3 regions of the Bacillus sp. FSL K6-0138 genome follow, and region 2 is predicted to be linked to each of the others. Evidence: riboswitches for the same ligand, from Rfam matches in the RefSeq annotation. Region 2 holds a riboswitch; each other region holds the start of a gene.
What was found. A riboswitch is a leader RNA that binds a small molecule or an ion and turns the genes downstream of it on or off. The one in region 2 is predicted to bind thiamine pyrophosphate.
Positions count from the first base shown of each region.

Region 1: another riboswitch for thiamine pyrophosphate. It lies ahead of tenA (thiaminase II); the one in region 2 lies ahead of thiT (energy-coupled thiamine transporter ThiT).
Region 3: another riboswitch for thiamine pyrophosphate. It lies ahead of tenA (thiaminase II); the one in region 2 lies ahead of thiT (energy-coupled thiamine transporter ThiT).

Region 1 covers NZ_CP150286.1:4,477,883-4,488,655, reverse strand. Annotated here, with positions in the region: gene aceA (isocitrate lyase) at 1-1,138, shown strand, start outside; gene MHB78_RS23450 (hypothetical protein) at 1,198-1,356, opposite strand; gene MHB78_RS23445 (hypothetical protein) at 1,520-2,602, shown strand; TPP riboswitch at 2,653-2,758, shown strand; gene tenA (thiaminase II) at 2,868-3,554, shown strand; gene MHB78_RS23435 (ECF transporter S component) at 3,551-4,150, shown strand; gene MHB78_RS23430 (ABC transporter ATP-binding protein) at 4,125-5,714, shown strand; gene MHB78_RS23425 (energy-coupling factor transporter transmembrane component T) at 5,711-6,448, shown strand; gene MHB78_RS23420 (PRD domain-containing protein) at 6,629-7,462, shown strand; gene MHB78_RS23415 (beta-glucoside-specific PTS transporter subunit IIABC) at 7,761-9,575, shown strand; gene MHB78_RS23410 (glycoside hydrolase family 1 protein) at 9,597-10,773, shown strand, end outside.
Region 2 covers NZ_CP150286.1:1,150,348-1,161,120, forward strand. Annotated here, with positions in the region: gene betB (betaine-aldehyde dehydrogenase) at 1-69, shown strand, start outside; gene MHB78_RS06300 (iron-containing alcohol dehydrogenase) at 87-1,295, shown strand; gene MHB78_RS06305 (MOSC domain-containing protein) at 1,410-1,991, shown strand; gene MHB78_RS06310 (DinB family protein) at 2,045-2,530, opposite strand; gene pcp (pyroglutamyl-peptidase I) at 2,657-3,304, opposite strand; gene MHB78_RS06320 (hypothetical protein) at 3,413-3,541, opposite strand; gene MHB78_RS06325 (tetratricopeptide repeat protein) at 3,542-4,654, opposite strand; gene MHB78_RS06330 (hypothetical protein) at 4,888-5,076, opposite strand; gene MHB78_RS06335 (processed acidic surface protein) at 5,235-6,230, shown strand; gene MHB78_RS06340 (class D sortase) at 6,297-6,869, shown strand; gene thiT (energy-coupled thiamine transporter ThiT) at 6,885-7,469, opposite strand; TPP riboswitch at 7,578-7,677, opposite strand; gene MHB78_RS06350 (GntR family transcriptional regulator) at 7,835-8,938, shown strand; rRNA gene MHB78_RS06355 (16S ribosomal RNA) at 9,511-10,773, shown strand, end outside.
Region 3 covers NZ_CP150286.1:3,251,396-3,262,168, forward strand. Annotated here, with positions in the region: gene thiS (sulfur carrier protein ThiS) at 1-70, opposite strand, end outside; gene thiO (glycine oxidase ThiO) at 67-1,179, opposite strand; gene tenI (thiazole tautomerase TenI) at 1,163-1,780, opposite strand; gene tenA (thiaminase II) at 1,755-2,456, opposite strand; TPP riboswitch at 2,547-2,655, opposite strand; gene MHB78_RS17300 (monovalent cation:proton antiporter family protein) at 2,712-4,556, opposite strand; gene prpE (bis(5'-nucleosyl)-tetraphosphatase PrpE) at 4,856-5,596, shown strand; gene MHB78_RS17310 (RluA family pseudouridine synthase) at 5,612-6,502, opposite strand; gene MHB78_RS17315 (NAD kinase) at 6,514-7,314, opposite strand; gene MHB78_RS17320 (GTP pyrophosphokinase family protein) at 7,332-7,967, opposite strand; gene MHB78_RS17325 (hypothetical protein) at 7,998-8,363, opposite strand; gene MHB78_RS17330 (CYTH domain-containing protein) at 8,492-9,064, shown strand; gene MHB78_RS17335 (lytic transglycosylase domain-containing protein) at 9,077-9,742, shown strand; gene MHB78_RS17340 (thiol management oxidoreductase) at 10,027-10,425, shown strand; gene spxH (protease adaptor protein SpxH) at 10,422-10,773, shown strand, end outside.

The sequences.
Region 1 (10,773 bases), 1.3 Mb from region 2:
CGGCTCTGAAAAACTTTGGCGGCTTCTCCATTCGGAAGATTTCGTTCCAGCGCTTGGAGCGTTGACGGGAAACCAGGCAATGCAGCAAGTAAAGGCCGGATTGAAAGCGATTTATTTAAGCGGCTGGCAAGTGGCGGCCGATGCAAACCTTGCGGGGAGCATGTACCCTGACCAAAGCCTGTATCCGGCAAACAGCGTTCCGGAAGTCGTCAAAAGAATCAACCGTACGCTCCAGCGCGCAGACCAGATTCATTTCATGGAAGGAAAAGAAGAGATCGATTGGTTTGCACCGATCGTAGCGGATGCTGAAGCGGGATTCGGCGGGCAGCTGAATGTCTTCGAATTGATGAAAAGCATGATTGAGGCAGGTGCCGCTGGCGTTCATTTTGAAGACCAGCTTTCATCAGAGAAAAAATGCGGACATTTGGGCGGAAAAGTGCTGCTGCCGACGCAGACGGCGGTTCGTAATTTGATCGCGGCCCGCCTCGCCGCAGATGTCATGGGCGTCCCGACGGTTCTCATCGCCCGGACGGATGCGAATGCGGCCGATCTCATCACAAGCGACATCGACCAGTATGATGCCCCGTTTTTGACGGGAGAACGCACATCAGAAGGATTTTTCAAAACGAAAGCGGGCCTTGATCAGGCGATTGCCAGAGGGCTTGCATATGCGCCTTACGCCGACTTGGTCTGGTGTGAAACATCAGAACCTAATCTTGATGAGGCGCGCCGGTTTGCAGAGGCGATTCATGAACAATTCCCGGGAAAACTGCTTGCGTACAATTGCTCGCCTTCTTTTAACTGGAAAGCCAAACTCGATGATCAAACGATTGGTGATTTTCAAAAAGATCTCAGTGAAATGGGGTATAAATTTCAATTCGTCACACTCGCTGGGTTCCACGCTTTAAATCACGGCATGTTTGAACTGGCCCGTCAATATAAAACACGCGGGATGGCCGCTTACTCTGAGCTGCAGCAGGCCGAGTTCGCCAGCGAAGCCCACGGCTATACGGCGACAAGGCACCAGCGTGAAGTCGGAACGAGCTATTTTGATGAAGTCGCACAAGTCGTTACAGGAGGGACTTCTTCGACGACGGCGCTAAAAGGCTCGACGGAAGCGGAGCAGTTTCAGCCGTAAATCGCTGTGAAAAAGCCGCCTTGCTTGACAGGCGGCTTGCTCGTTTGTATAAAAATATTTTAGCAATTGGCATCATTGGAAGGGGCAATCAAAGGATGTTCCCGAAGCACAATCACATTCTGATGAGCTTTGTTACTTCTTTTGGCCGGCCGGTTGTCTTTGCTGAATGAGTAGAACAAATACACGGTCATTGTCAAAATCAAGATAAACATCATCATATCTATCCCCTCCAATTGAAATTTGCCTTTCAATATATAAGACGGATTGCGCCCAGTATAAGTTTCAGAAAATTTGTTTATTTCTTAAAAAATATCAATCTATACCAAATGCTGTAAATATACATTATGATGAAGTAGTGATGAAGAAAAGGAGTGAAGTGAGTTGGGAAAGAGGGTTAAACGATTTTCATTCATGCTCGCCGTTTTGCTCATGATCTCGTCGGTCCCGGCGATGGCCGAAGGAGCAGAACCGCCGAAGAAGGAAAAAGAGATTGCAGACTACCAGCAAAAGCTTGAAGTCAAACGGGAAAACATTGCGATCGATCGGGCCAATATAAAAGATTCCTACAGACTCAATGAAGACGGGCAGTCTTTGAACGTAACAAAACCCAAAGCTTCCGTCAAATCAAACTATTCTTCTTCAGAACAATCCTTTCAGCACCAGGCCTCACTGACGGAAACCAACAAGGACGATCTGTGGTTTTTCAGCACGCCTTCAGACAGAACATTCATCGCGAGAATCCTATCAAACAATGCCGACTACACCGTGCAGCTTTACGTGGTTGACTGGGAAAAAGGACAAGCCATTCCGACGAATATCTCCGCGTCAGCCGGCAATTTGATCGCACTCAATGAGCTTCCAAAAGGCGACTATGCGCTCAGGGTTTTTTCGGCGGGAGATGTCGGAGATTCCTATACGATTCAAATGAACGCCAGGAACCCGGCCCATTTTACATCGGCAGTATCTGTCTCATCTTCCCTGCAGCAATTTGTCGCGGAATATGAAGACGGTTCAGTTTATGCCAACGGCACCTTTGTATATAACAAAAACGGCGGAAACAGCCACCTTGACTGGAAGAGAGTCTTTTATTTTCCGTATGGCGGCGGCTACACCCAGCGGACTCACGAGATTGCAGATGCAAAGGTCAAATCGGTTTCCGCACCTGTATCATACAAAGCAAGCTATGCCAGCTCTGAAGAAGCCATCATGGTCTATCTCGATAAAGGGACATTGTTTATGCACCACCAGTCCGCCTTTCAATCCGGCGTCGGCTATGAAGGTTCGTTTGTCGATACGCTTGGAAAGGTGACGCCGAGAAGGATCGATGACAACGATTTTGAATACGGCGATCATATTCTCATCGTCGATTTAAAAACGGGTAAGTCTATCGATTTCTTCAGTGTATTAAACTACTACTATGCAAGCGGAGTCGAAAAAATCCCGGCGATTCAATACTTGAATTAAAGCATTGACATGTAGTTTATAGATGTGTAGAGTAAAAGTTAATGAAATAGGAAGTCCACTGGGGGAGCCATAAAGCTGGCTGAGACAAGAGGTGATCTTGGACCCTTCGAACCTGATCTAGTTCGCACTAGCGTAGGGAAGTGGAGCCGGTGTCTTTATGAGTTCATCATCTTAAGCCGCTCCATTTTGGGGCGGCTTTTTTGCATAAAGAAGCCGTTTTCCCCTTGTGCCTTCCTTTATAAATGAATGTAAGGAGGCTTTCTTCATGAGTTTTTCAGCGCAACTTCGCCGCGAGGCAAATCCCATCTTTGAAGCCATTTTTCAGCATCCTTTTGTAAAGGGGCTGGCGTCGGGCGACCTAAAAAAGGAACAGCTCATCCATTATGTCAAACAGGATGTCGCGTATTTGAATTCCTTTGTACAAATCTACGGAATCGCTATTTCAAAATGCAAAAAACGGGAAGACATGACCATGTTCAACCGGCAGATTTCCTTTGTGCTGGACAGCGAGGTGCATCCCCACAACAATCTTTGCCGGGTTGCAGGCGTACAATATGAAGACCTGCACGGCTATCCTCTCGCACCGTCGGCTCATCATTATATCAGCCATATGCTGACGGCCGCGCACGAAGGCACGATCGGAGACATATTGGCCGTTATGCTGCCGTGTCCGTGGACATATTGGGAGATCGGCAAAAGATTGCTGAATGAGGTGCAGCCGGATCCGTCGCATCCGTTTTATGACTGGATTCAATTTTACGGAGACCGAACCGATTCGATTACAACGGCATTTTGCGCTCGTTTGGATGAATGGGCAAAGGATGCACGCGAGGAAGAAAAAGAGAAAATGAAAGAGCTCTTTTTGTTAAGCTGCCAGCTTGAATATCAGTTTTGGGAGATGGCCTATACCCTTGAAGATTGGCCTGTGAATATGGAGGCGGCGGGACGATGAATTGGAGGATGAAAGAAGTCGTCATGACCGTGATATTGTCAGTCGCCTGCGGTGTAATTTATTTAGGGTGGTCCACCTTGTGGATTCCGGTTTCGGCTATCGTCGGTCCAGTCGGTGCAAACTTTATGTTCGGCATATGGGTGATTGCGAGTCCGATCGTTGCCTATATCATCCGCAAACCGGGGGCGGCGCTGATTGCCGAGACGGCAGCTGCGGCGGTTGAACTGCTGACGGGAAGCCATTTTGGGTTATCTTCACTGCTCATCGGCGTTTTCCAGGGGGCTGGAGCGGAAATCGCTTTTGCGATGTTTCGTTATCAGCGCTATAACTTGTTTACCCTTATGCTGTCCGGAGCGCTTGCGGCCGTCGGCAGCATGACCTACAGCCTGATCGCAAACGGCTTTGGCTACTATACGACAGAAACGCTGGTTCTGACATTTATCATTCAGGTCATCAGCGGAATCATTCTCGGCGGCTGGCTCGCCAAAGCGGTGGTCGGGGCGCTCGCGAAAACAGGTGTGCTCGACCAATATGAGATCATGAAGGAACAGCGGAAAAAGGATGAATCAAATGAATTCGTATCTAGGATGCAATAATCTATCCGTTCGCTTTTACAACCGTTCGGAAACGGTATTGGACAGCTTGAGTCTATCGATTCAAAAAGGAGAGAAGGTGCTGATACTCGGGCCGAGCGGAAGCGGAAAATCGACATTGATTTCGGTGCTTTCCGGAATTATACCCGAACATATTGAAGCCGAAGTCAAAGGCGAGGTAGACCGCAGAAAAAGCGCCGGTGTCATGTTTCAGGACCCGGATTCGCAATTCTGCATGCTTCGGGTTGATGAAGAAATCGCCTTTAGTCTGGAAAATCGCCGTGTTCCCCCCGAAGATATGGAGCGGATGATCTCTTCTCTCATGGATCAGGTCGGGCTGAATGTTGATAAGAAAACGCCGATTGAGACTTTGTCAGGGGGCATGAAACAGCGGCTCGCGCTGGCGTGTCTTTTGGCTTTGGAACCGGAAGTGCTGTTTTTTGACGAGCCGACGGCGCAGCTTGATCCGGTCAGCCGGAACGCGATCTTCGCCCTGCTGAAAGACGTCTCTGAAAAAACGGGGCAGACGATGGTGTTTGTCGAGCATGTGTTGGACGGCTGCATCGAATGGATGGACCGCGTCATCCTTTTAAACGAAAACGGACGCATGATCGGCGACGGAAAACCCGGGGACATTCTCCGTCTCTATCAGCGGCAAATGAAGGAGGCCGGCATTTGGCTGCCCAAGCTGTATCCGGCTGTATGGGAGGAAGTCGTCCGGGACGAGACCCATCCGCTTGCCGTCAAGCTGTCTGCCGAACTGAAAAAAAAAGAACGTGAGGAAGAAAGCGGGACGCCCAAAAGCAGGACATTGATCCGCACCGAAGATGCAGCGATCGGCTATCGAAAAAAAACGGTTGCGGACGGCATCAGCGTTCAGATTCCAAAAGGCGCCTGGGTATCGGTCATCGGGGAGAACGGCAGCGGGAAAAGCACGTTTCTCAAAAGCCTGATCCGCTTGGAAGCGGTGAGAAAAGGACGCATTTATTTGGAGGATTGCGAGCTGAAAAAATGGTCTGACAAGGACTTGTATGACAAGGCCGGCTTCGTCTTTCAAAACCCGGAGCTCCAATTTATTCAGGATTCGGTCTTTGAGGAAATCGCGTACGGAGCGAGACAGAGAAACTGGTCTGGGGAAGAGATTGAGAAAAAAACGTCCGGCCTGTTACAAGAGTTCGGGCTTACATCACACCGAAAGGCCCACCCGTTCACATTGAGCCTGGGGCAAAAACGTCGTCTGAGCGTGGCGACGATGCTTTTGTTTGATCAAGATTTGCTTCTCCTTGATGAACCGACATTCGGACAGGACGAAAAAACGTCAGGAGAGCTGATTAAACGGTTAAAAGAACGGCAGGAACGGGGAACCTCAATCATCATGGTGACCCATGATATGGATATCGTCGACCGGCACTCTGATCAAGTCATCGTGTTTCACAAAGGAAAAGCGGCTTATCAGGGAACGCCTTACCGTTTATTTTCCGATCGGAGCCTCATCAGCCGGTTCTCGATCGTTCCGCCGCTTCACTATAAACTGATGCATGCCAGAGAAAAGAAGGTGCCTGTATGAAAAGCAATGATTCATACCTTTCAACATTGAATCCTGCGGGAAAGCTTTTTTTCCATCTGCTTGTCATGTGTATATTAATGACCGTTTCAAACCCGAAGCCGACTTTTTTCATATGGCTTCTCGCGGTGATGACCGGCATCGTTTTCGGAGGCTGGACGGCTGCATATTTGGCGAAGCGCCTGCTGCCTTATCTGCTTTTTTTCGTTCTCGTCTGCTGGATGATGGCCGCTTTTGGAAAAGGAGAGGAAACGCTTTGGCAATGGGCATGGTTCCATGTGACGAAGGAGAGCCTTGGAAACGGCCTGACGATCGCTTTGCGGATGCTCGGGTTTGTCACATACGGACTCCTGTTTACGTCAACGACCGATTTAACGGCGTTCATCATGAGCTTAATTCATCAATGCAGGCTGTCGCCGAAATGGGCGTATGGACTGCTGGCCGGATTTCGGTTTGTTCCGCTCTTTCAATCAGAGCTCTCGCAAATGAAAGCCGCGCATAAAATCAGGGGCTATAAACAAAAAAACAGCTGGAAAGCCTTTATCACATATTCGCTCCCATTGTTCTCCCAAGGCATCCGCAAATCGGAAAGAATTGCGGTGGCAATGGAAGCGCGGGGTTTTACGGGCACGAGAAACCGGACGTATTATCAAACGCCCCGGCTTGGCGCAAAAGATGCGCTTTACGGAATCGTTCTGCTTCTCGCCGTGCTGGGGATATTGATAGTATTTTCCTGAAAAATACATTTGTTAGAGCCGTGAAAGCGGCTCTTTTTTAATAATGAGAATAGAAAAACTCCGGAACAATTGACTTAAACATATTGACCTGGTCTAAAAAGGTTGTACAATCAATGTGTAACATGTGAAAAAAGAAATATAAATCATCCCCTTCATTCTAATAAAACGGGAGGTGCACCAGTGAAAATAGCCAAGGTGATCAACAATAATGTGGTCAGTGTTTTAGACGAACGGGATCAGGAGCTTGTGGTCATGGGCAGGGGAATCGCCTTTCAGAAAAAACCCGGTGAAATGGTTGATGAATCAAGGATAGAGAAGATTTTCAGGCTTGATAATAAAGACATCTCAGAACGATTTAAAACGCTTCTCGATGAAATACCGATCGAATTTATGGAGATGACGGAGGAAATCATCAGCCTGGCAAAAATGCGGCTCGGAAAAAAGCTGAACGACAGCATATACGTGTCGCTGACCGATCACATCCATTTTGCCATTGAAAGGCATAAAAAAGGGATGGATATTAAAAACGCTTTGCTCTGGGAAACGAAACGGCTTTATAAAGATGAATTTGCCATCGGCAAAGAGGCGCTTTTGATGATTAAAAACAAAACCGGCATTGAACTTCCTGAGGATGAAGCCGCCTTTATCGCGCTTCATATCGTAAACGCCGAGCTCAATGAAGAAATGCCGAACATCGTCAATATTACGAAGGTCATGCAGGAAATATTAAGCATTGTGAAGTACCACTTTCATGTCGATTTTGACGAAGAGTCGCTTCACTATTACCGGTTTATTACTCATTTGAAGTTTTTCGCGCAGCGGCTGTTCAGCGGGTTCTACATGGAAAGCAAAGACGATTTTTTATTTGACACCGTAAAAAATAAATACCGGGACGCTTATGGATGTACAAATAAAATCAAGCAGTATATTGAAAAAGAATACGGCTACAAGCTGACGAGCGAAGAATTGCTCTACTTAACGATCCATATTGAAAGGGTTGTTCATCAGGCGTGATCAGAAAATGAAAGCGTTGACAATAGGGGAAATGTGTGCTAATTTGAATATAAACAACACCACCACCATCTATTTTAGGATTGTTACTGGTGATGCAGGCAAAACCTAAATTGCTATGGGACAGGGGCGGAAGTCTCTTTTCATGGCGATTTAGGTTTTTTATTTTCATACGCTCACATACGGATTGTTACTGCTTACGGCAGGCAAAACCTAAATGAAGCCTTTTCACAGGCTTTGTTTAGGTTTTTTCTTTTTCATAGATACATAGGTTCCAAGTGAGATGAGGGGATGATCACAGATGGATTTTCAATCATTAGCCAAACAGATTTTGACTCATATTGGAGGTGAAACAAATGTTGCTTCTCTTGTCCATTGTGCGACAAGGCTGCGCTTTAAGCTGAAAGACCGTTCAAAGGCCGATAAGGAGGCGATTGAAAGCATCGACGGCGTCGTGACGGTTGTCGAGAGCGGGGGACAGTTTCAAGTTGTCATCGGCAATCACGTCCCTGAGGTTTACAAAGAGATCGGACTCATGTCCGGCGTTCTGGAGAATGCACAAGCAGGCGGAAGCCGGGACGAAAAAGGAAGTCTCGCCGGCAGACTGGTCGACATTATATCCAGCATCTTCATGCCGCTCCTCGGCGTCATGGCCGGGGCGGGGATTTTAAAAGGGCTGCTTTTAATATGTACGAACGCCGGATGGCTGACTGCCGAGGAGACGACATATACGATTTTATACGCGGCCGCAGACAGTTTATTTTACTTTTTGCCACTACTATTGGCCGTTACGGCAGCGAAGAAATTCGGAGCGAATATGTTTGTGGCGCTCACGATAGCCGGGGCGCTCATTTATCCGTCGATTATTGAATTGAAAAACAGCGGCGCAGATGCGGAATTTTTCGGTATTCCCGTCGTTTTGATGAATTATACGTCAACCGTTATTCCGATTATCCTTGCCGTATTCGTGATGAGCTATCTCGAAAAATTTTGTATGCGCTTCATCCATGAAAGCGTCAAAAACTTTATCACCCCTCTCATTTGCCTAGTGGTCATGGTACCGCTGACCTTAATCGTGTTCGGTCCGCTCGGGGTTTATACGGGAAACGGCATTGCCGCAGCGATTTTGTCGATTTTTGATGTCAGTCCGATTCTGGCCGGGGCGCTCATCGCGGCATTGTGGCAGATCCTTGTTATCTTCGGGATTCATTGGGGCATCGTCCCGGTCATCCTCAACAACATTGCCGTCCATGGAAAGGATTACATCAAACCGGCGACGGCGGCGGCCGTTTTTGCCCAAACAGGAGCCGCCTTCGGCGTGATGTTGAAGACGAAGAACAAAAAGCTGAAGGCTTTGGCAGGATCTGCCGCGATAACGGGAATTTTCGGCATTACCGAACCTGCCGTTTACGGGGTGACCCTGAGGCTGAAAAAGCCGTTTGTATGCGGTGTCATCAGCGCGGCGGCGGGCGGAGCCATTATCGGCTATTCCCACAGCATCGCGATCGCGTCAGGCGCCCCGGGGCTGTTGACCATTCCGATTTTTTACGGACCGGGCTTTCTCGGGTTTATTATCGGCATCTCCGTCTCGTTCATATTATCGATCGTGCTCACCTACATCGTCGGATTCGATGATCCCGCGGATGAGAAAAAGCAGCAGCATGGCGGCGAACAGATTTACAGCCCATTGCAAGGAGAAGTGCTTCCGTTAACCGAAGTATCTGATACAGTCTTTTCGTCTGAGGCGCTTGGCAAAGGCGTTGCGGTGCTCCCGGCGAAAGGAATCGTCACCGCACCGGCGGCCGGCGTTGTCTCAACGGTATTTCCGACAGGGCATGCATACGGCATCACGACGGAAAGCAAAGCCGAAATCCTCATTCATATCGGAGTGGACACCGTAAAGTTGGAAGGAAAGCATTTTTATCCGAAAGCCGTACAAGGGCAAACCGTGAAACGGGGTGATATTCTCGCAGAATTCGATTTAGAGGCGCTGAAACGGGAAGGATTTGACGTGAAAACGCCGATCGTGGTGACAAATTCAGATCGATACGGCGATGTCATCAGGACTGACCAAAAACGGATCAAACCGGATGACTGGATCATCACATTAATGTAATCTGCATAGGAGGAATAGAAGATGAAATACAGCACTTTAGCCAAGTTTCCGGAAGGTTTTTTGTGGGGGGCGTCCACTTCCGCATATCAGGTGGAAGGCGCTTGGAATGAAGACGGAAAAGGACCGTCCGTCATTGATGCGCGAGAAAGCTATCCGGAAGGAACGACCGATTTTAAAGTCGCGAGCGACCACTACCACCGCTATAAAGAGGATATCGCGCTGTTTGCCGAAATGGGATTCAAAGCGTACCGTTTTTCAATTGCCTGGACGCGCATCATTCCGGATGGGGACGGTGAGATCAATCCGAAGGGCATTGAATTTTACAGCAATCTGATCGATGAGCTTCTCAAATATAACATCGAGCCGATCGTGACAATGTACCACTTCGACCTGCCGAATGCGCTTCAGAAAAAAGGCGGCTGGTCTGACAGGAGAACGATTGACGCCTTTGAAACATACGCGAAAATCCTTTTTGAACACTACGGCGACCGCGTGAAATACTGGCTGACCATCAACGAGCAAAACATGATGATCCTGCACGGCTCCGCGCTCGGCACGCTTGATGAGAACCTGGAAAATCCGAAAAAAGAGCTGTATCAGCAAAATCACCATATGCTGGTCGCCCAGGCGAAAGCGATCAATCTGTGTCATCAGCTTCTGCCAGATGCAAAGATCGGGCCGGCTCCAAATATCGCGCTGATTTACCCCGCTTCATCGAAACCGGAGGATATTTTAGCCGCATTTAACTATAATGCCATCCGAAACTGGCTGTACTTAGACATGGCCGTGTACGGCCGCTACAATACGACAGCATGGGCATATATGAAAGAAAAAGGCTGTACGCCGGTTATTGCCGAGGGGGACACGGAGATTCTGCGCTCCGCCAAACCGGACTTTATCGCGTTCAATTACTATACGTCGCAAACGGCTGAAGCGAGTAAAAACGACGGCAGCGATACAGCTGCCCGCGGCGGAGACCAGCATTTGCAGACAGGCGAGGAAGGCGTATACAGGGGAAGCAGCAACCCTCATCTGAAGAAAAACGAATTTGGCTGGGAAATCGATCCCGTCGGCTTCCGTTCCACACTGAGGGAAATTTATGACCGTTACCAGCTTCCGCTCATCATTACCGAAAACGGCCTCGGCGCATTCGACAAGCTTGAGGACGGAGACGTCGTTAATGATGACTACCGGATCG
Region 2 (10,773 bases):
GAATACACGGAAGTGAAGCACGTTTACCGCAATACAAAACCTGCGGCTGTCAATTGGTTTAAAGCATAAGAGGAGGAGAATCGCGAATGACTTTAAATATGAAAGTAGAAGCCATGAACAAATTCCATACGTTTGAAATTCCGACCGTTATTAAGCACGGAATCGGAGCCGTAAAGCATGTCGGGGAAGAAGTGAAAAAGCTTGGCGTAACGAAAGCGCTGCTTGTCACAGACCCGGGCATTCACAATGCCGGTGTTACAAAACCTGTCGTTGAATCATTGCAAGAAGCCGGCATTGAAGTCGTCGTCTTCAATAAAGTCGAACCAAATCCGCCCGTGCGTCTTGTAGCAGAAGGCTCAAAGCTTTACGCTGAAGAAAACTGCAACGGTCTTGTGGCGGTCGGCGGAGGAAGCTCAATGGACACGGCCAAAGCGATCGGAGTTGAAGCGACCCACGAGGGTACGGTGCTTGATTATGAAGCGGCAGAAGGAAAAAAACCGCTTGAAAACCGGATTCCTCCGCTAACGACGATTCCGACGACAGCAGGTACAGGTTCAGAGGTTACGCAATGGGCAGTTATTACGGATGAAGAGCGCGAATTCAAATTCAATACGGGAGGACCGCTGATCGCGGCGCATTTGACAATCATCGATCCTGAACTGCACGTATCGATGCCTCCCCATGTCACGGCGATGACGGGAGTCGACGCTTTGGCCCATGCGATCGAATGCTATACGATGAAGTTTGCGCAGCCGATTACCGATGCTGTTGCACTGCTTGCGATTGAATATGCCGCACATTATATCCGCAGGGCGTTTGCGGACGGTGAAGATCTTGAAGCAAGATACGGAATGGCTCAGGCGGCAATGCTTGCAGGCCTTTCCTACGGCAGCGAATCAGCGGGTGCGGCTCACGCGATGAGCCAGACGCTCGGCGGCATCATCCCGGTTGCCCACGGCCAATGCGTGGCGGCTATGATGGGACCTGTGATGGAATACAATTGGAAAGGCTACCCTGAAAAATTTGCGCGCATCGCAAAAGCATTCGGCATTGATACAAGCGGCATGACGACGGAAGAAGCGGCAAAAGCCTCCGTCAATTGGATGTATCAGCTTGTAGAGGATTTAGAGATTCCGGGCCTTGAAGAACAAGGCGTATCACCTGAGATGATCGAACGCCTTGCAAAAGAGGCGATGAAAGACCCGCAGACGGTCGGAAATCCGAGAGACCTAAATGAACAAGCCTACATTTGGATTTACAAACGCTGTTTTAATAAAACGCCGAAAACTGTATAAGCCCATCCCGGAAACCCGCGTGTGCTTCTAAGCACAGCGGGTTTTAAACCGATTTGAAGAAAAAAAGGAAGCATTGTAAAATAATTCTCATATTCAAAAAAGGAGATGGGTTGAATGTGGGAAAGGCGGAAAGCGACGGCGGAGAACGTATACATCGCCGATACCCCGTCATTTGTGACGGAGAAAAAAGAAGAAATTTCGATTGACTATGGAGGAATTCCCGGTGATCTGCATTTCGGCCTGACAAAGACGGCCGGCGCCAGGGAACCGATGTATAAAAAAGGTACGGAGATTTTTAACAGACGGCAGATTTCGATCGTCTCTGTCGAAGAATGCCTGGCGATTGCCGAAAGGCTAAACATCCCTGCTGTACTTCCGGAATGGCTCGGAGCCAATATCGCATTAAGCGGGTTGCCTCAATTGACGCATGTCAGGGAAGGAAGCAGACTCATCTTTCCGAGCGGTGCCGCGCTTTTGTGCGAAGGTGAGAATGAACCCTGCATCCAGCCCGGCGAGGTCATTCAAAAACAGTTTCCGGACAAGCCGAAGCTCGCTTCCCGTTTTGTACGCCATGCCATGGGCAGAAGGGGGATCGTTTGTGTCGTTGAACGGCCGGGAGTGATTGCACAAGGCGATCAGGTTGACGTATGGTCGTACTCACCGAACGCCGTAAAAGACGCAAGATCGTTCGCATAAGAAAGAAGGGGAGGTATGGAAATCCTGATCGAACATGCCTCCCGAATGTCTTTTCACGACAATTTCTTTTTGATCTCCTGAATTTGTTTGACATGTCTTTTTTCATGATGGCCGATAAAATCGATCCATTGTCTTACTGTAAGCTCTTTAAAGACGGAATGAGGAAGCACCCTTTCAAAATCCTCCTCCTGAAGCGTGGCGATTACCGTTGTAAGCTGTGAGCGGGCATGGTCCAGTTCGGCTTTGATTGCCAGCAAATCCGTCGTTTTTCTCTCGGGCTCCAAAGAATCTGGAGCTTTTCGTTTGACAGACCGGTCTTCAGACACATGGACCGGCTTGGCTTCAATCGTTCGAAAAGGAGCGCTTCTGATTCGTTCCCTGAATAACCGGGCTGCCTGCAAATCGAGTTTTTTTAGGTGGTCAAGGACTTCCTGAATGCTCCATTCATCTTTTTCAGGCCTTTTGTTGATGTCATCGTCTGACAACTCCCGTATTTCGCTCCATGTTTCTTTTCTGGCCTCATTAAAAATGCTCATCATATCCCCTCCTATTGTCATGTTATTATTGTGAAACCTGGTAAAATAACCAAAATATCTCTTGGGGATAACCGCAGGGAGATTGCCAATACGCAGCGGTACGATCCGACTCATCCGCCGGAGCTCGAATCAGTCGAGTGAACCGCCTTGTTCGCGGATATCGGTTTCATGGTTGGCAGCCGTTAATGCCGCGATGCGCAGCGCTTCGACGATCACGTCAAGGCTAAGGCTCGGTTCTTTTTTATCGATGGTTTGTTCAGGAAGATAGGGAATATGGATAAATCCGCCCCTCGCACCTGATGATGAAAGGGCTAAATGGTGCATCAACCGGTAAAATAAATGATTGCAGACAAAAGTGCCTGCTGAATTTGAGACAGATGCGGGAATCCCGTTGTGTCTCAAGTTTTGTACGATGCGTTTGATCGGGAGAGTCGACCAATAAGCGGCAGGGCCGTCTTGTGCAATGTTTTCATCTATAGGCATCATGCCTTCATTATCGGCGATTCTGGCGTCATCGATATTAATCGCTACCCGTTCGGGTGTGATATGCGGCCGCCCGCCGGCTTGTCCCGTACAAATGATAATGTCGGGCTGATGTTTCTCGATCGCTTTCTCCAAAACGACAGCCGATTTGCCGAAAACGGTCGGGATTTTTTCAGCTGCAATGGAAATGTCACCGGCCGTTTCACCATGAAGCCGCTTAACCGCCTCCCAAGCTGGATTGACGGATTCTCCGCCAAAAGGGTCAAAACCTGTCAGCAGCACTTTCTTTTTCATATGAATCGCTCCTGAAAAATTGGAATGGTATAGGCAATAGCCAGACTTTTTATAAGGTGCAAAATCCCCATTCAGCTATGCAGTGAATGGGGATTTTGAAGGAAATGTTTAACCGCCTGCTCCGCGGGAAGCCAGAAGGATATTGTCGCTCTTTGAAACCGCTTCGGATGGATGGTTTGCCAACGAAAAGCTCAGTACCGCCCCTAAAACAGCGGCTGCTAATAAAAACTTTTTCATTTATTCTCCTCCTCTTCCGGCAAGCTTGCTCGCCTTATCAGTTTTAATGTAGAAGTATATGGCTTCTTCATATAGCTTCTTTTCCCTATAATAATTCGCCACGTCCATTAATAATTCCTCTAGATCAACCCATGCTTTTTCAGTTTCTAGCTGGTGAACAAAGTCCTTGATCATTTCCATTTTATTCGGCGGGCTTGTGTATAATGTATGTAAAATTTTGAATTTCAGCTCGAATATTTTGCTGTTCATTTCGCGGGACTTTTTGAAACCTACATCGATCCATTGAAAAGCTTTGTCCTGTGAATTTGTTTTCAAAAGCGATCTTACGGTTTCGTACACACAGAGGAGATAAGCATATTGGGCCTTTGATTCAAAATCCTTGATGGCAAAAGCTTTATTGTAATATTTAAGCGCTTCCTCATGCTTTTCTTCCTTGCTTTTTAAAAAGCCCATATTATAGTAGGTGTAAGGTAGAAGAAATTGATCGCCGATTTTTTCCGTTCTATCGATCGCTTCATTTAATAAGGCTTCGCTTTCGGAAAATTTAAATTGGTCTATATAATTTAATCCTATCAGCATTTTGCAGTTGATAACCCGCTTGGTATACCCTTCATAGCCCTGAAAAATTCCGGCTGCGATATTGATATGGTGGATCGACAGCCAGGTCGCTTTTAAATTGTAGTACAGCACTCCGATTTTATAATGGAATTCAGCTTTTTCGATTTCGTTTTGAATCGCTCCGAGCCTTTTTTCCGCTATTCTGAAAAAATTGAGCGCTTCTGTGTGGTTTTGCTTATAATCTTCATAAATCCCTTTAAACAGATAAAAATAATAGTTCAGTTTATCATCCGTGCTCTTCGGATCATTGTCGTGAAACTCGATGGCTTCCAGCTTTTCGGTAGCAGATTGGCTGATATCTTCAAGTAGAAGCCGCAAGCGGAAATCAAGCATTTGATAATAAACAAGGACGTCCTGGTCTTCCTCCATCTCTTCAATTGCTTTATCTATGTCATCTTTCATTTCGATTGAGCGTGAAATGTCTCGTTTCTTCATCAGTATGTACCAGTCGTTCAGCATGTTGGCGACTTCTTGTGAAGCCACGGCTTTGCCCATTCTCTTCCCTCCAATCTTTTGTGAATTTTTTGTAAATTGAAGTTCTATTTATCATAGCATAAATTGCCGTCCTCTGTGAATAACGCCAAAGTGAGAGCTTTTCTTTTTTTGAGGATGATTGGCAGCGGAAAAACGGCAATTGTATACGAAATTTAAGCGTTTTGCCCCATTTTTACGGGTGATGAGCCCTTTTGGAACGGGGAAGCAAATGACATTCGAATCGTTTCCCCGGTCTAAATGGTCATTTTCCAGAAGAAATGCGAAAAGAAAGCAAAAACAACGCCCAACGGAATACAGGAGATCATAACGGTTCCGTCGACGAGTCCGTCAGCTCCGCTTATTTTCAGGGCTTCTCTGTAACCGATCAGGAAATGGATGATCGACAGAACGTAGCAAAAGAGCATCATATAGTAAGGATTCACGTTTATACCTCCTCTATTTCGCTTTACTATATTACATTCAGCGAGAGCAAAGATTATGACTTTTTTTAAATAGAGAAAACGATTTTAAATTTAATGCATGTATTTTAAAAAATTTCTATTATAATCAAAAGGTAACATATAAATAGGGGGTCAATTTTATGAAGAAAAGGATGATGGCGTTTTTGATATGCGCGCTGTTTCTGGTGCCGTCCGCAGAAGCTTTCGCCGCACCGAAACAGTCCGAGCTGAACGAGTATCTTGGAGAAATAGGGATGACAGAAAAAGAATTGGAAGCCTATTTGCAAGATACATATGATGAAAGTTTGAAAGGATTTGAATCGGCGGAGGAATTAAGAGATTTTCTTGGAGAAAGGCTCGATGAAAAACGGCTTGCTTCATATTTAAAAGATTACGGCTTAAATGAAAAAGAAGCGGTCAAACTTCTCGTTGATAATGGTTATATGGAAGAAGGGCAAAGCATCCTCGATGCCTTCATGTTTGAGTATGAGCTGGATGATGCGCTTTGGAACGTGACAACTGACGAAGGCGACGCGGCAATCGAAAATCCGTTTCAGGAGCTTGGCGTAGACGATCAGGAATGGGAAAGGCTAATAAAGCATCTTAGGAGCGTCCGTGAAAAAAATCCGAATCTTGAAGATGAGTTGATGGCGATTGGGGAGCGACTTGAAGCGGTTGCCGATTTTGAGACGGTAACGGAGCTGAAAGCGAAAGATATCGCTCAAATGCTGTCTATTTTACACGATCTTCAGCAAACCCTTGAGGTGAAAACGAAATATTATTTAGTCAAAGACGGCAAGAAAAAGGAAGTATCACTGACGACGCCTGTCAGCGCAGATGAACTGAAAGGGGCAAGCTTGCTTGTACAAGTTTACGATCTTGAAGGAAATTTCATTTTGGACGTTTTGCTGACGCCTGACATGATTGGATCAGATTTATTTCATGAAACAGGAGCAAAAGTGAAGCAAACCCAAACAGCCGTTCAACATGATACAAAGAAGCAGCATGTGAAAAAGACGGTAAGGGGGGCAAAACTTCCAAAAACGGCCGGGCATTATGCGGAATGGTCGATCCTCGGTTTCGTGCTAATCCTCAGCGGATTTTTCTTGATCAGAAGGCTTCGCAAAGCGGCGTAGACAAAGAGGTGAATTGACATTAGAGCATCCCGTAAAAAAAGGGTGATTTGGCTTTTGGCGATCGCCATGATAACGGCCGGGCTGTATGTTGCAGCTACCAATGCGTTTAAGCTTTTTCAAGGACGCACACTTTCCGCTCAGCAGCCGGCTGAGAAGAAGCCGGCTGAAAAGCCGTCTGTTCAAACCGGAAAAAAACAAAAAGCCGAGACAGTGCGAACGTTTGAAACCGGTGAAAAAATCGGCGACCTTGTGATCCCGAAAATGAAGGCGCGGCTTCCGATTTACCACGGAACAGACGAAGACGAGCTTCAAAAGGGAGTGGGGCATTTTGCAGGTTCCGTGCTGCCGGGCGAAGATGACAACTCGGTCCTGTCCGGCCACCGCGACACGGTTTTCAGAAGGCTTGGTGAAGTCGGCAAAGGAGACCGGTTAATTGTTGAAGCTGAATATGGAACTTTTACATATAAAGTGAAAAAGGTGAGGATCGTCGATGCTGATGACAGGACCGTTATCGTTCCAAAACCCAGGGCGACATTAACCGTTTCGACCTGCTACCCGTTCGACTTTATAGGCTCTGCCCCGGAGCGGTACGTATTGGTTGCAGAATTAATAAAAACGCAAAAAAAGCGGAACCTATAAGGTGTCCGCTTTTTTTCATCTCTTATCAATGCTCCGTTCCAAAAGCCTCGGAGCCGTCAGCAGCAACAGGCACAGCACGATTGCGCAAATGATGAACGACGGGAGCATATATGTTGCATTATACGTTAATGTATAAATCCAGACCGGCGTCCCTTTGGGTGCGTAATTTCCAAAAAAGACGGCGCCGCTAATGACGTGGGCGAGAAATTTCAGTCCGCTTCCGAAAAAGACGGCAACCGTAACATATGATACCAGCTTTCCCTTTGCTTTCGCCGCGGCAGCTTTTCGGATCGGACCGGCAAATAAACCGCCGATTCCTGCAGCTGTTGGTGCGATAAAATAATCAAGGAGAAACTGTACGGGGTGCACCGCATAAAGCCCCCCGGTGACAAACTGCAGCAATCCTGCTAAAAAACCGGTAATCAGTCCGGCTTTCAGCCCCCATCGAAAAGAAATTAAAAAGAGCGGGATCATCATGATGGCGATGGAGCCGCCTTGCGGCATTTTCAAAAACATTCCTGAAGCTATATCCAATACGATTGCGATGCCTGTCATGACGGCGATTTCAATAAGCCGGACAAGTTGTTTTGATTGATTCATTGTAACCCTCACTTTTGATGAACAAAGGGGTACTGGACTTCTTTCCCAATAAAAAAGCAATGCGAGGAAGGAATAGGATAGTTTCCACGCACTGCTTTGGATGCAATAAGTTTTACTTTGCCACATCCCTACGCCAGCGTTAACTAACAGGTTCAAAGGGTCAGAACGGTTTGTTCACTCTCAGCCTGAGGCTCCCCTTGTGGTCATCAAGATTATTTAGTTATTTTCTACTATACTAAAAAAAGAAACGAACGACAAGCCGTATTTTTCAAATTTTTTTGCTTGATTTCTCCAATAAGTAGCAATAATTGAAGATTTTCCTTTATAATAGAAATTATTCGTACGTACAAGATGGGGTTGATCTGATGAGTGAACATACAAAATACAGCATGGTCAAAAACCAAATTAAATCGTGGATATATGAGGGGAAAGTTAAGCCCGGGGAAAAAATTCATTCGGAAAATGAATTGATGAAAATTTTCGATGTCAGCAGACATACGATCCGCCAGGCGATCGGCGACTTGGTTCACGAAGGTCTCCTGTATAGGGAGCAGGGGTCGGGAACATACTGTTCACAACGCCTCAGGCCTTCGGAAAAAGGCAGGGAAAGACATAAAATGATCGGCGTGATCACGACCTATTTGTCCGATTATATTTTTCCCCACATTATAAGAGGGATCGAATCGACGCTGTCGAATGAAGGGTACACGCTTATCGTAGCGAGCACGAATAATGACATTGAAAAAGAAAAGCAGTGCCTTGTAAACATGCTTGATAAAGACATTGACGGATTGATCGTTGAGCCGACGAAAACAGGAAGCATTAATCCGAATTTAAACTATTACTTGACGCTTGAGCAGCACCACATCCCGTACCTGATGATCAATCAGTTTTACCAGGAGCTGAACCCGCCCCACTTTATTTTGGATGATGAATACGGCGGGTTTATAGCGACTGACCATTTGATCAAGCTCGGCCATGAAAGGGTCTTTGGCCTTTTTAAACAGGACGATATGCAAGGCGTCAACAGGATGAAAGGATTTATCCGCGCCTTCAGGGAAAACGGTCTGTCATTTTATCCGGAAATGGTTGTTACCTATGAGACGGAGAACAAAGAGGAAAAGACGATCACTGAAGTGAGAAAGCGTCTGTCTTCACAAGAGCCACCGACCGCCATTTTCTGCTATAATGATCAGATCGCTCTTTTAGTGCTTGACGTGATCAGGGAATTCGGGCTGAAAATACCTGAGGACATATCGATTGTCGGCTATGATGATTCGCATTTAAGCCAGGCGTCGGAGGTTAAGCTGACGTCGGTAACCCATCCGAAGATGCAGATGGGAATCGAAGCGGCAAAATGGATGATCGCGAAAGTGGAAGGAAGGAATATGGATCAGCTGGAACACTCTAAGGTATACAAGCCGGAATTGATCGTCAGACAATCGACCGCAAAATTAAAGAACGGTTAAAATACTAAATGAAAGGCTGGATCACTGTCTTGAATCTTTACGATGGTGATCTTTTTAAATGCGTGACGATAATAATAAGAAACGCGGCCGGATATAATAAAGAAGAAATGATCTCGGCAAAGCGGAGCGCCTGTCATATAAAACGGCGGTACATTAGAAAAGGACCATTTGCCAACGGCAGCGAGCGGGATTCAGCCGGCAGCATGAATTGTAAAGCGTATGACCCGATGTTATTGTGTTCACGCTGATGACTTTATTATTTTTTTAAAAACTATTGTGTTAAATGAAAATAGATGATATATTAATATTCGTCCTTAAAAAGACGGCTTTATAAAACAGCTGATTCATATTTTTTTAAAAAGTTGTTGACATTCACCTTGCTAGAATGTTATATTGATAAAGTTGCTTCTAACCGAAGTAAAAATGATCTTTGAAAACTAAACAAGACAAAACGTACCTGTTAATTCAAATAAATCGCACATAAACGTGCGTAGTCATTTTCAAACAGGCCTGCACGATGCAGGTCATGCAGATGTCGTCACAGGATGTGACGAACTTAATCTGCGTTCCATTTTATGGAGAGTTTGATCCTGGCTCAGGACGAACGCTGGCGGCGTGCCTAATACATGCAAGTCGAGCGGACCGACGGGAGCTTGCTCCCTTAGGTCAGCGGCGGACGGGTGAGTAACACGTGGGTAACCTGCCTGTAAGACTGGGATAACTCCGGGAAACCGGGGCTAATACCGGATGCTTGTTTGAACCGCATGGTTCAAACATAAAAGGTGGCTTTTCGCTACCACTTACAGATGGACCCGCGGCGCATTAGCTAGTTGGTGGGGTAACGGCTCACCAAGGCAACGATGCGTAGCCGACCTGAGAGGGTGATCGGCCACACTGGGACTGAGACACGGCCCAGACTCCTACGGGAGGCAGCAGTAGGGAATCTTCCGCAATGGACGAAAGTCTGACGGAGCAACGCCGCGTGAGTGATGAAGGTTTTCGGATCGTAAAACTCTGTTGTTAGGGAAGAACAAGTACCGTTCGAACAGGGCGGTACCTTGACGGTACCTAACCAGAAAGCCACGGCTAACTACGTGCCAGCAGCCGCGGTAATACGTAGGTGGCAAGCGTTGTCCGGAATTATTGGGCGTAAAGCGCGCGCAGGCGGTTTCTTAAGTCTGATGTGAAAGCCCCCGGCTCAACCGGGGAGGGTCATTGGAAACTGGGGAACTTGAGTGCAGAAGAGGAGAGTGGAATTCCACGTGTAGCGGTGAAATGCGTAGAGATGTGGAGGAACACCAGTGGCGAAGGCGACTCTCTGGTCTGTAACTGACGCTGAGGCGCGAAAGCGTGGGGAGCGAACAGGATTAGATACCCTGGTAGTCCACGCCGTAAACGATGAGTGCTAAGTGTTAGAGGGTTTCCGCCCTTTAGTGCTGCAGCAAACGCATTAAGCACTCCGCCTGGGGAGTACGGTCGCAAGACTGAAACTCAAAGGAATTGACGGGGGCCCGCACAAGCGGTGGAGCATGTGGTTTAATTCGAAGCAACGCGAAGAACCTTACCAGGTCTTGACATCCTCTGACAACCCTAGAGATAGGGCTTCCCCTTCGGGGGCAGAGTGACAGGTGGTGCATGGTTGTCGTCAGCTCGTGTCGTGAGATGTTGGGTTAAGTCCCGCAACGAGCGCAACCCTTGATCTTAGTTGCCAGCATTCAGTTGGGCACTCTAAGGTGACTGCCGGTGACAAACCGGAGGAAGGTGGGGATGACGTCAAATCATCATGCCCCTTATGACCTGGGCTACACACGTGCTACAATGGGCAGAACAAAGGG
Region 3 (10,773 bases), 2.1 Mb from region 2:
CAAGCAGGTCATAGATCGTTCCTCCGTCATTCTTCCAGTCTATCTTTCGTCCGTTCAGCTGAATCATCATTTGTGAACAGCCTCCTTCCGGTCAACCTTAAACGCTTCCTCCCAGGCGGGCTCGACCGGCCGGCTAAGAATCATATCTGTGATCATCTCCCCCGTCGCCGGCGCGAGAAGAATGCCGTTTCTGAAATGGCCGGCCGCAAACAAGATGCTGTCGTTTTCAGGATGTCTGCCGATATACGGATTGCCGTCCTCTGTTTCCGGTCTTAATCCGGCCCAGCATCTGTCGATTTTCAACCCGCCGATTCTCGGAAGCATCGTTTTCGCCTTTTTCATGACCGCTTCGATGCCGTCCGTATCAGGCTGCTCATTCCAGTCTCCGGCTTTCATCGTCGCGCCGATGACAAGCTTTCCGCTGTGGCGCGGAACAATATAGCAATGATCGTGATACAGCGTTCTCGTTAAAGGAATGCTGTCATTCCACACGGACAGACACTCCCCTTTCACCGGATAAAATCGCTTGTTTAAACCGAGCTGTTGAAAGAAAACGCCGCTCCAGACACCGCTCGCGATCACGGCATGATCCGCTTCTGCGGCGCCTGAAGCCGTCTGAATCCGGACGCCGCCTCCTGCCGCCGCTTCTATTGAGAAAACAGGCGCATACTCAAAGATGTCTGCGCCGAACAGTTTTGCTCCTTTGGCAAAAGCTCTGCAAACAGAGATCGGTTCGACATGAACGTCATCCCGGATAAAATTCGCACCGAGTATCCCCTTTGCTGCATGCGGCTCTTTTTCATACACCTCTTGAGGCGTCAGCCATTCGGCAGAATCGAGCGCGGCCATTTCCATAAGGCGCGCCCGGTCGCTTTCGGTAAATGCGAGTTTTAAAATACCGCCGTCATGCCGCCTGATATCAATGCCGCTTACGCTTTTTAGTTCAGCGGTCAGCCGCTTATATGCAGTCTGGCTTGCCCTCGCAAATTCGAAAAATGTTCCCGGTTTATCGCATTCGGCATGAGCGCCGAGCATACCGGCGGCCGCACGGCTCGCTTTTTTCCCGACCTCGCCGCTTTCAAAAACCGCCGTTTGTTTTCCCGCTTTTGCAAGATGATAGGCAATCGAGACACCGATGATGCCTCCGCCGATCACGATCGTTTCATAGCGCTTTTTCATACAGATCTCCTTTCACCAGGCGCAGAAGCCGTTCGCAAGCTTCGGCAGACCTGTCTTCAGAAAAAATCCCCGACATCACCGCGATGCCGTCAGGCGCGGACAGCTTTACCTCAGGCAGCCGCTTTTCGGTAATCCCTCCGATGGCAATAACGGGAATATCGACAGCCTGTTTCACATTCCACAGGCTTTCCGTCCCCCTTCCTGTCAGCCCTTTTTTGCTGTCGGTTTCAAAAATGTGGCCGAACAGCACGTAATCCGCTCCTTCTTTTGCAGCCTGAACCGCTTCTTCAGCAGAGTGGACAGACTTTCCGATTTTCAAATGCGGAAAACGGTGTCTTACACATTTGACGGAAAAGCCGTGGGAAGGCAGCTGAACGCGATGTATATTGTGGAACAAGGCGACATCCACCCTGTCGTTGATGATGAGCTTCCGCTTGTCAACGCCAGCTGCCAGCAGGCGTTCGATTAATTCGGAAATCTCGCATACCGTTTTTGACCTCTCCCTGATATGGATAAAATCCGCTGTATCCTTGATGGATACGATTTTGGCGGCCAGCTCGTCAACGGAGTGCCGGTCATCGGTGATCGCGTGAAGCTTCAAGCTGTTCACCCCGCTCCTCGGACCAGCTTTCTTTCTTGTGCGCCATATTCCAAAATTGATATTCGTAGAAGCTGGAAATGACGAAGTTTTCTTTCATTTTCGCTCTGACTTCAGCGGTACTTTTTTCGGCCAGCCCGTCAAAACGGTCGACCTGTTCGGTCACGAGTTCTTTAAACCAGTCTCCTCCATATGTCGCAATCCATTCCTGATAAATGCCGTTCTCAGGCTTGCACGCTTTCAACGTTTCCCCGACCTCGTAGTAAAGCCAGTAACAAGGGAGCAAAGCGGCAAGAATTTCTGCAAAATTGCCGCTCATAACAGAGCGGTACATGTGGGACGTATAGGCATACGCGGTCGGTGACGGCTTGAACGCTCTTTTTTCTTCCTCGGTAATACCGAGCAGCTCGGAAAACTTCCTATGCAGAGCCAGCTCTGCTTCATACGTTCCCTTTGCATGATCCGCCATCCAGCTCGTCGTGTATAAATCTGCCGCATATGCCGCGGCAAAGGACTGAACCTTGGCAAAATGGCTCAAATAGTAGGAGTCTTGCAGCACATAATATGTAAAGCAGTCGATCGGCAAAGACCCGTCACCGATTCCTTTGATAAACGGGTGTACAAAACTGCCCTCCCACCATTCTGCAGCGCTCTTCCGGCACTCTTCCGAAAACTTCATCTAAGTAGCCCTCCTTTAATGTTAGAAAATGAAAAAAACCACTTTCCCCGCAGGAAAAGTGGTTTGGAATTTGCATAATACCATACATAGTCAAATACCTTGCCACTTCCCTACGCAGGTCTGAACCTGTTCAGGTTATGAGGGTCTAAAAGTCACACTTTTATCTCAGCCCTTATGAAGGACTCCCCTAGTGGAAAACATTTCATTCATTCAGTTATATTTTTATCTTAACACGAAATTAAAAATGGTCAAGCATCAGTCTTCCAGCGTTTTTTTCAACTCGGCGATATATTCGCGCGAGCCGGTGGCGATCAGCCTGTCGCCCAGTTGCAGCCTTGTATCGCCGTGAGGCACAAGGCTGTCGACACCTCTGAAAATCCTCACAAAGATCACGTCCCCCATAAACGGAAATTCCCTTAACAGCACGCCGTCATAGCGCTCGTTGCTCATGTTGATTTCGTATAATGATGCATCCTGATTCGTCAAAAGCTTCATGACGCCCGGAGCCTCGATCAGCGCGCGAAGCAGCGTTTTCGTCGACAGCAGGACGGAAATCGTATCGATGCCGTTTTCTTTCAATTTGGCTTCCGCTTGCGGCGAATCTGCGCTTGCGATAATCCTATCGACTTGTTTATCTTTTGCAAATAGGGCAATTCCGGTATTCCGCTCTTCATTCCCGGTCGCTACGACAAGAATATCTGTCTCAAAAACGCCGAATGATTCGAGTGTCCCGAATTCATAATCTGGCAGCACTTCCACGTCAAAAACCGGCTCTGACAGGTTTTCTTCTTTCTTTTCCTGATGGACATGCAGAACTCTGACGTGATATTCCTCAGAAGACAGCTCAAGAGTAACCGGCAGTGTCATTTGATTGGCGCCGATAAAGGTGATCGTTTTTTGCTCCGTTTCAATCTGTGCTTTCGGCATTAGCTTTTTGAAACCCGTCGGCGTAATAATGCACGTGATGACAGCGACAAGAATGAGCACACCGGACATTTTCGCGTCGATGACACCGATCCGTTCGCCGATGGTTGTGGCGGCAATGACGAGCGACAATGTCGACGTCAATAAAAGCCCTGAAGCCAGCACCGTTTTCACACCATACCACTTTTTCAACATCAGCGCAGGAACGATCTTGCTGATTAAAAGCGCCACAAACAGCAGCGGGATCATCATTAAAATTTTCGGGTCTTCAAGCAAGGACCATATGTCAAGCTTGACTCCCGTCATCACAAAAAAGATCGGAATCAAAAATCCATAGCCGAAAGAATCAAGCTGCTGGACCAGTTCTTTATTCGGAGAAAGCAGTGACACGAGAACCCCGGCTAAAAATGCGCCGAGTATGTTTTCCGCGCCGAGCGATTCCGAAAGCGCGACAAGCACGATGATCAGGGTAAAAATCGCCCTTGTGCCGATTTGAATCGTTCCTTTTGACATCACTTCAATATAAGAGCGGTTTTTAAACACCCTTCCGAAGAGATAAAGGACGACGCCTGCGGCAAACAAGATGATCAACAGCCACATATTGCTGCTTTCGTCTCCATAAATCGAGGCGAAGACAGCGAGCAAAATCATCGTCACAAGGTCGGCGATCACCGCCACAAGCAAAATAATCTGTCCGATGTTCGTCTTCATCAGGCGCTCTTCTTTCAGCGTCGGAACGACCACACCGAGTGAAATCGTCGAAATGATCAGCGTCATTAAAAAGGCGTTGTCGATGAACCCGGCCAGGACAAAGCTGTAAGAAAGCCCGAGCGACAAAATGAAAATCGCGATAAATATAATGGCAGCCGTTTTAAACGTGTTTGGCGCAGCTTTTCCGTTTGGGAGCAGCTGCTTTTTCTTTCCTCTTTCAAACGCGGAAAAATCGATCTCCAGTCCGCTCAAAAACATTAAAAAGATAAACCCGAGCATCGATAGCGTCTCAAGCCACGCATCATGCACTTCGACAAGGTTAAAACCGCTTTTTCCGATAACAAGACCCATGATGATTTCCGCCACAACGACAGGTATGACAAGCCTTAAGCGGTTCAGCAGGATGGGGGTTAAAAATGCGACAATGAGTACGACAACTAAAGATGAAACAGATGTATGCTCCATAGATGTTACCTCCTAAAAACCGGTTTCCTTAGTATATAGTGTCCCCTTCCACAGTCAAAAAGGACCATAATTACAATTCAACGAAAGAAAAGTTCAGATGATCGTCCTTTTCTCCCAAGTGTAAAAGTCGATTTTAACAATGCTCGCCGAGAAATAAAAGTGATATGCCTGATTTTCTCCGCAGGAAATGTTTGAAGGTGAAAATAGAACATAAACAAGGTATGATATCCAATAAACAAAGCCGGTGAAGGTTATCATAAATATAATCGCTGTTAGTTAACGTTTAGGAGATGAAAGACATGAAATACGATGTGATCGGAGATATTCACGGATGTTATGATGAAATGACCGCATTGCTTGAAAAGCTCGGCTATTCCCTTGATACAGGGCTGCCCGCTCACCCTGAAAAGAGAACCCCTGTCTTTCTCGGAGACTTGACAGACCGGGGGCCGAAATCGCTCGCCGTCGTTGAATTCGTGGCGAATGCCGTTGAAAAATGCGCAGCCCGCTATGTCCCGGGCAATCATTGCAACAAACTCTACCGCTTTTTCAAAGGAAACCCGGTCAAGCTCATGCACGGCCTTGAAACGACAGCCGCCGAATACAGACGGCTCCCACCGCAAAAACAAGACCATATCAGAGATCTGTTTATGCACCTGTATGAACGCGCTCCGCTTTATGAGATCCTGCATAACGGCGAGCTCGTCGTCGCCCATGCCGGGATAAAAGCCGAATATATCGGAAAGAAGCCCGTTGGTAAGGTAAAACAGTTTGTTTTGTACGGGGATATTACGGGAGAGACGCTGCCTGACGGAAGGCCCGTCAGGCGGGACTGGGCCGCTCATTACCAGGGCGAGGCATGGGTCGTGTACGGCCACACTCCTGTCAGGGCTCCGCGGATGGTTCACCATACAATTAACATTGATACGGGATGCGTGTTCGGCAATCGGCTGACCGCCTTCAGGTTTCCGGAACTCACAACAGAATCGGTCCCTTCCTCAATGCCTTTCGATGAAACGAGATTTCGCATAGAGCCATAAAAAAAGAGCTGTTTTTCAGCTCTCCAATAATTTCCGGATATCGTACGGAAGCGGCGCGTAAAACGCCAGCTCCTCCCTTGTCAGCGGATGAATAAACGCCAGCCTCTCGCTGTGAAGCGCCTGCCGATTGATGAGATCGCGCGTGCCCCCGTAAAGCGTGTCACCGCACAGCGGGTGTCCGATATGGCTCATGTGAACGCGGATTTGATGGGTCCTTCCCGTTTCAAGGCTCAGCGAAACGTCTGTTATCTGTCCGATTCGCATGTTCACCTTAAAGTGGGTGACCGCTGTTTGGCCATCCGGGACGACAGCCCGCTCAATAATGCTTGTCGCTTTTCTGCCGATCGGGGCGTCGACCGTTCCGCGGTCTTCCCTGATTTCGCCGTGAACGACGGCGCGGTACTGCCGTTTGACATGTCCCTCTTTTTGCAAATGTGACAAAAGGGAATGTGCAAAACGATGCTTGGCGACGAGCATGACCCCTGATGTGTCACGATCCAGCCTGCTCACAAGATGAACGGTTGCTTCACAGCCCGTCTGCTGATAATAATAAATGAGCCCGTTCGCAAGGCTTCCCGTCGGATGTTCCCGCGAAGGAATCGACGACAGGTAAGGCTGTTTATTAAGCACGAGGACATGGTCGTCTTCAAACAAGATGTCAAGCGGGATCGCTTCCGGCCGCAGAGATTCGCTAACCTTCTCCGGCGGAAACAAAATTGCGAGCTTGTCCCCTTCCTGAAGGACATGCCTGACCGTGACATGCTCCCCATTAATGAGAAGATCCCCGCCACCGAATTTGATATCTGCAAGCATCCTCTTTGAAATGCCCATGCGCTGTACATACTCTTTCAACAGCATACCGTCTTCTTTTGCTGTTATCGTTTGTCTCAAAGAAAAATCGCTCACGGCAAACCTTCCTATTCTCCCTTGCCGATAAAGGATTCCTGCACCCTTTTCCAAAACGGAAACGGACGGAATCTCGCAAACCTGACATTCTCGCTCGCGACGCGGCATTGAATCGATTTGACATCTTTATGCAGCAATGTTAAGTGATCAACCGCAACCTGGAAGGTCACATCGTTAAGTGGTTTGATCACGCATGTATGATGCTCAGGCAAAATGAGCGGCGAGCCGACCGTCCGAAACACGCGGTTGTTGATAGACGCCATTTCAGCGAGCTGGATCGCCCTGATCGACGGGTGGATGATCGCCCCGCCGAGCGCCTTGTTGTACGCCGTGCTGCCTGAAGGCGTCGACAGGCAGAGCCCGTCGCCGCGAAACGTTTCAAACAGCTCCCCTTTTATCTCGACGTCTGTGACGAGCGTACCCTCGATGCTTTTAATCGTACACTCATTAAGCCCCAGGTACCTTGCTTCCTTTCCACCGTTATTATAGCGGACGATCACTTCCAGGATCGGATATTCGACAATCTGAAACGGCGTTTTCGCAATCGCGATCACCAGTTTTTCAATCTCGTCCGGAACCCAGTCTGCATAAAAGCCGAGGTGGCCGGTATGAACCCCGACAAATGCCGTTTTATCGAGGCGGCTGCTGTACTTGTGAAACGCGTATAAAAGCGTTCCGTCCCCTCCGACGGAAATGACGATATCGGGCTCTTCTTCGTCGCACTCAAGGCCGAAGTCGAGCAGGTACGTTTGAATTCTGCTTTTCAATGTATCAGAGACCGGATTTCCTTTTGACGATACCGCAAATTTCATCTTTTTTCTCCTTTCCCCTAGCCGTCATCCTCGTCCTTTTTCTTTCGCGAGAAAGCCGCCTGGGCTTCCCGGATTTCACCCCTGATCTCAGACATTTCTTCATCGAGCCTTGAAGCCGCCTCAGATGCCCTTTGGAGCCTTAATTTCACTTTTTCCGGGATGTTGCCGCTGTATTTATAATTTAAAGAATGCTCAATCGTAGCCCAAAAATTCATGGCCAGCGTTCTGATTTGAATTTCAACCAAAATCTGCTTTTCTCCGTTTATCGTCTGCAGAGGATATAAAATCACAAGATGGTAGGAACGGTAGCCGCTCTCTTTATGTTCCGCAATATAATCGCGCGTATCCACGACCGTGAAATCCTTTCTCGCCAGAAGCATCTGTTTGACGATGTGGATATCCTCAAAGAATTGACACATAATCCTGAGTCCCGCAATATCCTGCATGCTTTCGATATCATCGAGCGGGATGTTTTTCCGTTTCGCCTTTTCCAAAATACTCGGAACAGGCTTCACCCTTCCCGTCACAAACTCTATGGGCGAATGCTCTTCTTCGTATTCGTAAAGCGCCCTGATCCCTTTCAGCTTTACTTTCAGCTCTTCAACAGCCTGCCTGTACGGTGCTAAAAAACGCTCCCATTGTTTTTCATCCATAAACCTTCCCCCAATTTCATCGCCTTTTTTCTAGAGGAATGCCCGTTTCACTCTCTCTTCCATTTCTTCGCCATAATTTGCATTATCTTTAATATTATCGATCAGATACTGTAGCTCTGCATGGAACCCCTCAAGCTCCAGCTCTTCCTTTCCGATATTCAAAAACACGGGAATATGTCGATCAAGGGCCGATTTCATATCGGGCCATATGCTTTCATTTAAAATGGCGTATTGAAAAGAATCGCCTTGTTCCAGTATGTATACAAATGCAAAATGATCAGAGTCCGCAAGCATGCGTCCGGTCGGTTTCCGCTTCTCTTCATCCTTGATTCCGCTGGTCAATACGAGCCGGTCATCCAAGAGATCTGCTTCTGTTATCTCAATTCTGTTCTGCATAATGTTCTCCTTTGCGATAAAAGTACAGATTTATTTTATCATATCAAGTTCGATATTGATAAACGTTCATGCCCAAGAGATAATAAGAAAAATGATTTTTTAGCGGCTGAGAGGATGAAAACGAAAAGATGAGCCAGGAACTTGAAATAGAATTTAAAAACATGCTGACAAAAGAAGAATTCGAGCAATTAAAATCATATTATCAATTCACTCAGGATCAATTTGTCGCGCAGCATAATCATTATTACGATACAGCGGCCTTTTCGCTGAAAGAAAAGGGAGCTGCTTTAAGAATTCGCGAAAAGCAGGGCCGGCACGTGTTAACGCTGAAAGAGCCGGCGCCTGTTGGATTGACGGAAACCCACCAGACACTGCCGTCAAAACCGGACTTTGAGCATTTTCACATTCCGAAAGGGCACGTATTCGACCGTCTGCAAGATCTCGGCATCGAACCGGGAGATCTCGGGTATTTCGGGACGCTTACGACAGACCGAGCAGAAAAAAAACTGCCTGAGGGCTTAATTGTTTTAGATCACAGCCGATACTTACAAGTAGAGGACTACGAAATTGAATTCGAAGTCGCAGACTATGAACAGGGAAAGCTTGATTTCGCAAAACTTTTGAAAACATTCGGCATCCCGAAACGCGATACGAAAAACAAAATCGTCCGTTTTTATGAGCAAAAAGTGAAAAATAATTAAGGTGGGAACATAATGAACATCAACAATTTGACCGCCCTTTTGGAACTTCAGGCATTACGGTCGTTTTATCAAGCGTCTGACAGCGGTTCAGAAGATACGGGCTTTGATTTCAGTTCGATTTTAAATCAATACTTAACAAATGCCGGAACTTTGCAGACAGGGACAGGAACGGTTCCGGCCGTACATGCGGAATCGATTCCTTCGGCTCAAATCGGGACTTCCCAGGCTTTGACCTCGGACAAAACAGTAAGCGACCCATCGCCATCAGCAAGCACCAGTTCGGTGTCTTTCGGCGGACAGAACAAAAATATCGATGACATCATCAAAAAAGCCGCTGAAAAATACGGCGTAGATGAAAAGCTGATTCACTCGGTCATTAAACAGGAATCCGGCTATCAGCAGAAGGCCGTCAGTCCGGCCGGCGCCATGGGCTTGATGCAGCTCATGCCTTCAACCGCAAAATCGCTCGGGGTTACAAACGCCTTGGATCCCGCACAAAATGTTGAAGCCGGAACAAAATATTTAAAGCAAATGCTTGACCGCTACAGCGGAAACGTTTCTCTCGCACTGGCGGCGTACAACGCCGGTCCCGGAAACGTCCAAAAGTACGGCGGCATTCCTCCATTCAAAGAAACGCAAAATTATGTAAAAAACATCACTGCAAATTACTACGCATAAGCCGGAAAGGATTCCTTTCCGGTTTTTTATAGCTTCTTAAAACTTTCAAATTTATCCTCCCCGTTTAAATAATACACATTTAACAAGCGGTTATGATATGATATTTGGTACAAAAACAGTGATTCCCTCATGCGCTCTGAGTCGGTTTGTTTGTAGAATGAGCTGAGGGTTGCTAAAATAAGTATATACAATCGTGAAATAATAAATGATGAACAACATAAATATTTTTTTGCAATAGGAACCGTCTTTTTTTCCTATTAGCCATATTAGAAGGAGTAGTCAACATGGGACAATCGTTTAACGCACCTTATGAAGCGATTGGAGAAGAACTTCTATCGCAACTTGTTGATACTTTTTATGAGCGCGTGAGACGGCATCCGCTGTTACACCCCATATTTCCGGACGATTTAACGGAAACGGCGAGAAAACAAAAACAATTTTTAACGCAATATTTGGGCGGCCCGCCGCTTTATACGGAAGAGCACGGACATCCGATGCTGAGAGCACGGCACCTTCCGTTTCCGATCACTCCGGAACGGGCGGATGCCTGGCTGTCGTGTATGAAAGAGGCAATGGATCATGTCGGTTTGCAGGGCGATATCAGGGACTTTCTTTTCGAGAGATTGACGTTGACAGCCAGGCATATGGTAAACCAGCCTAAAATGGAGGATGGTTCGCATTGACACTTAATCAACGTGACCAATTTTTCTCCCATTGCCATGGACATCCGCAAAAGCCGATGGAAATCTATATGTTTGTCGATCCTTTATCCCCGGAATGCTGGGCTCTGGAGCCTGCTATCAAAAAATTAAAAATCCGCTACGGACGTTTTTTTACATTGCGCAGCATCGCCGTATGCAGCATTACGGCGTTAAATGTTCAGAAACGCAAAAAGCACCTTCTCGCAGAAGCATGGGAAAAGATCGCAAGCAAGTCGGGCATGTCCTGTGACGGGACCCTCTGGCTTGAAAACCCCCTCTCCGCTCCATATCTGGCGTCATTGGCGCTGAAAGCGGCGGAGCTTCAGGGAA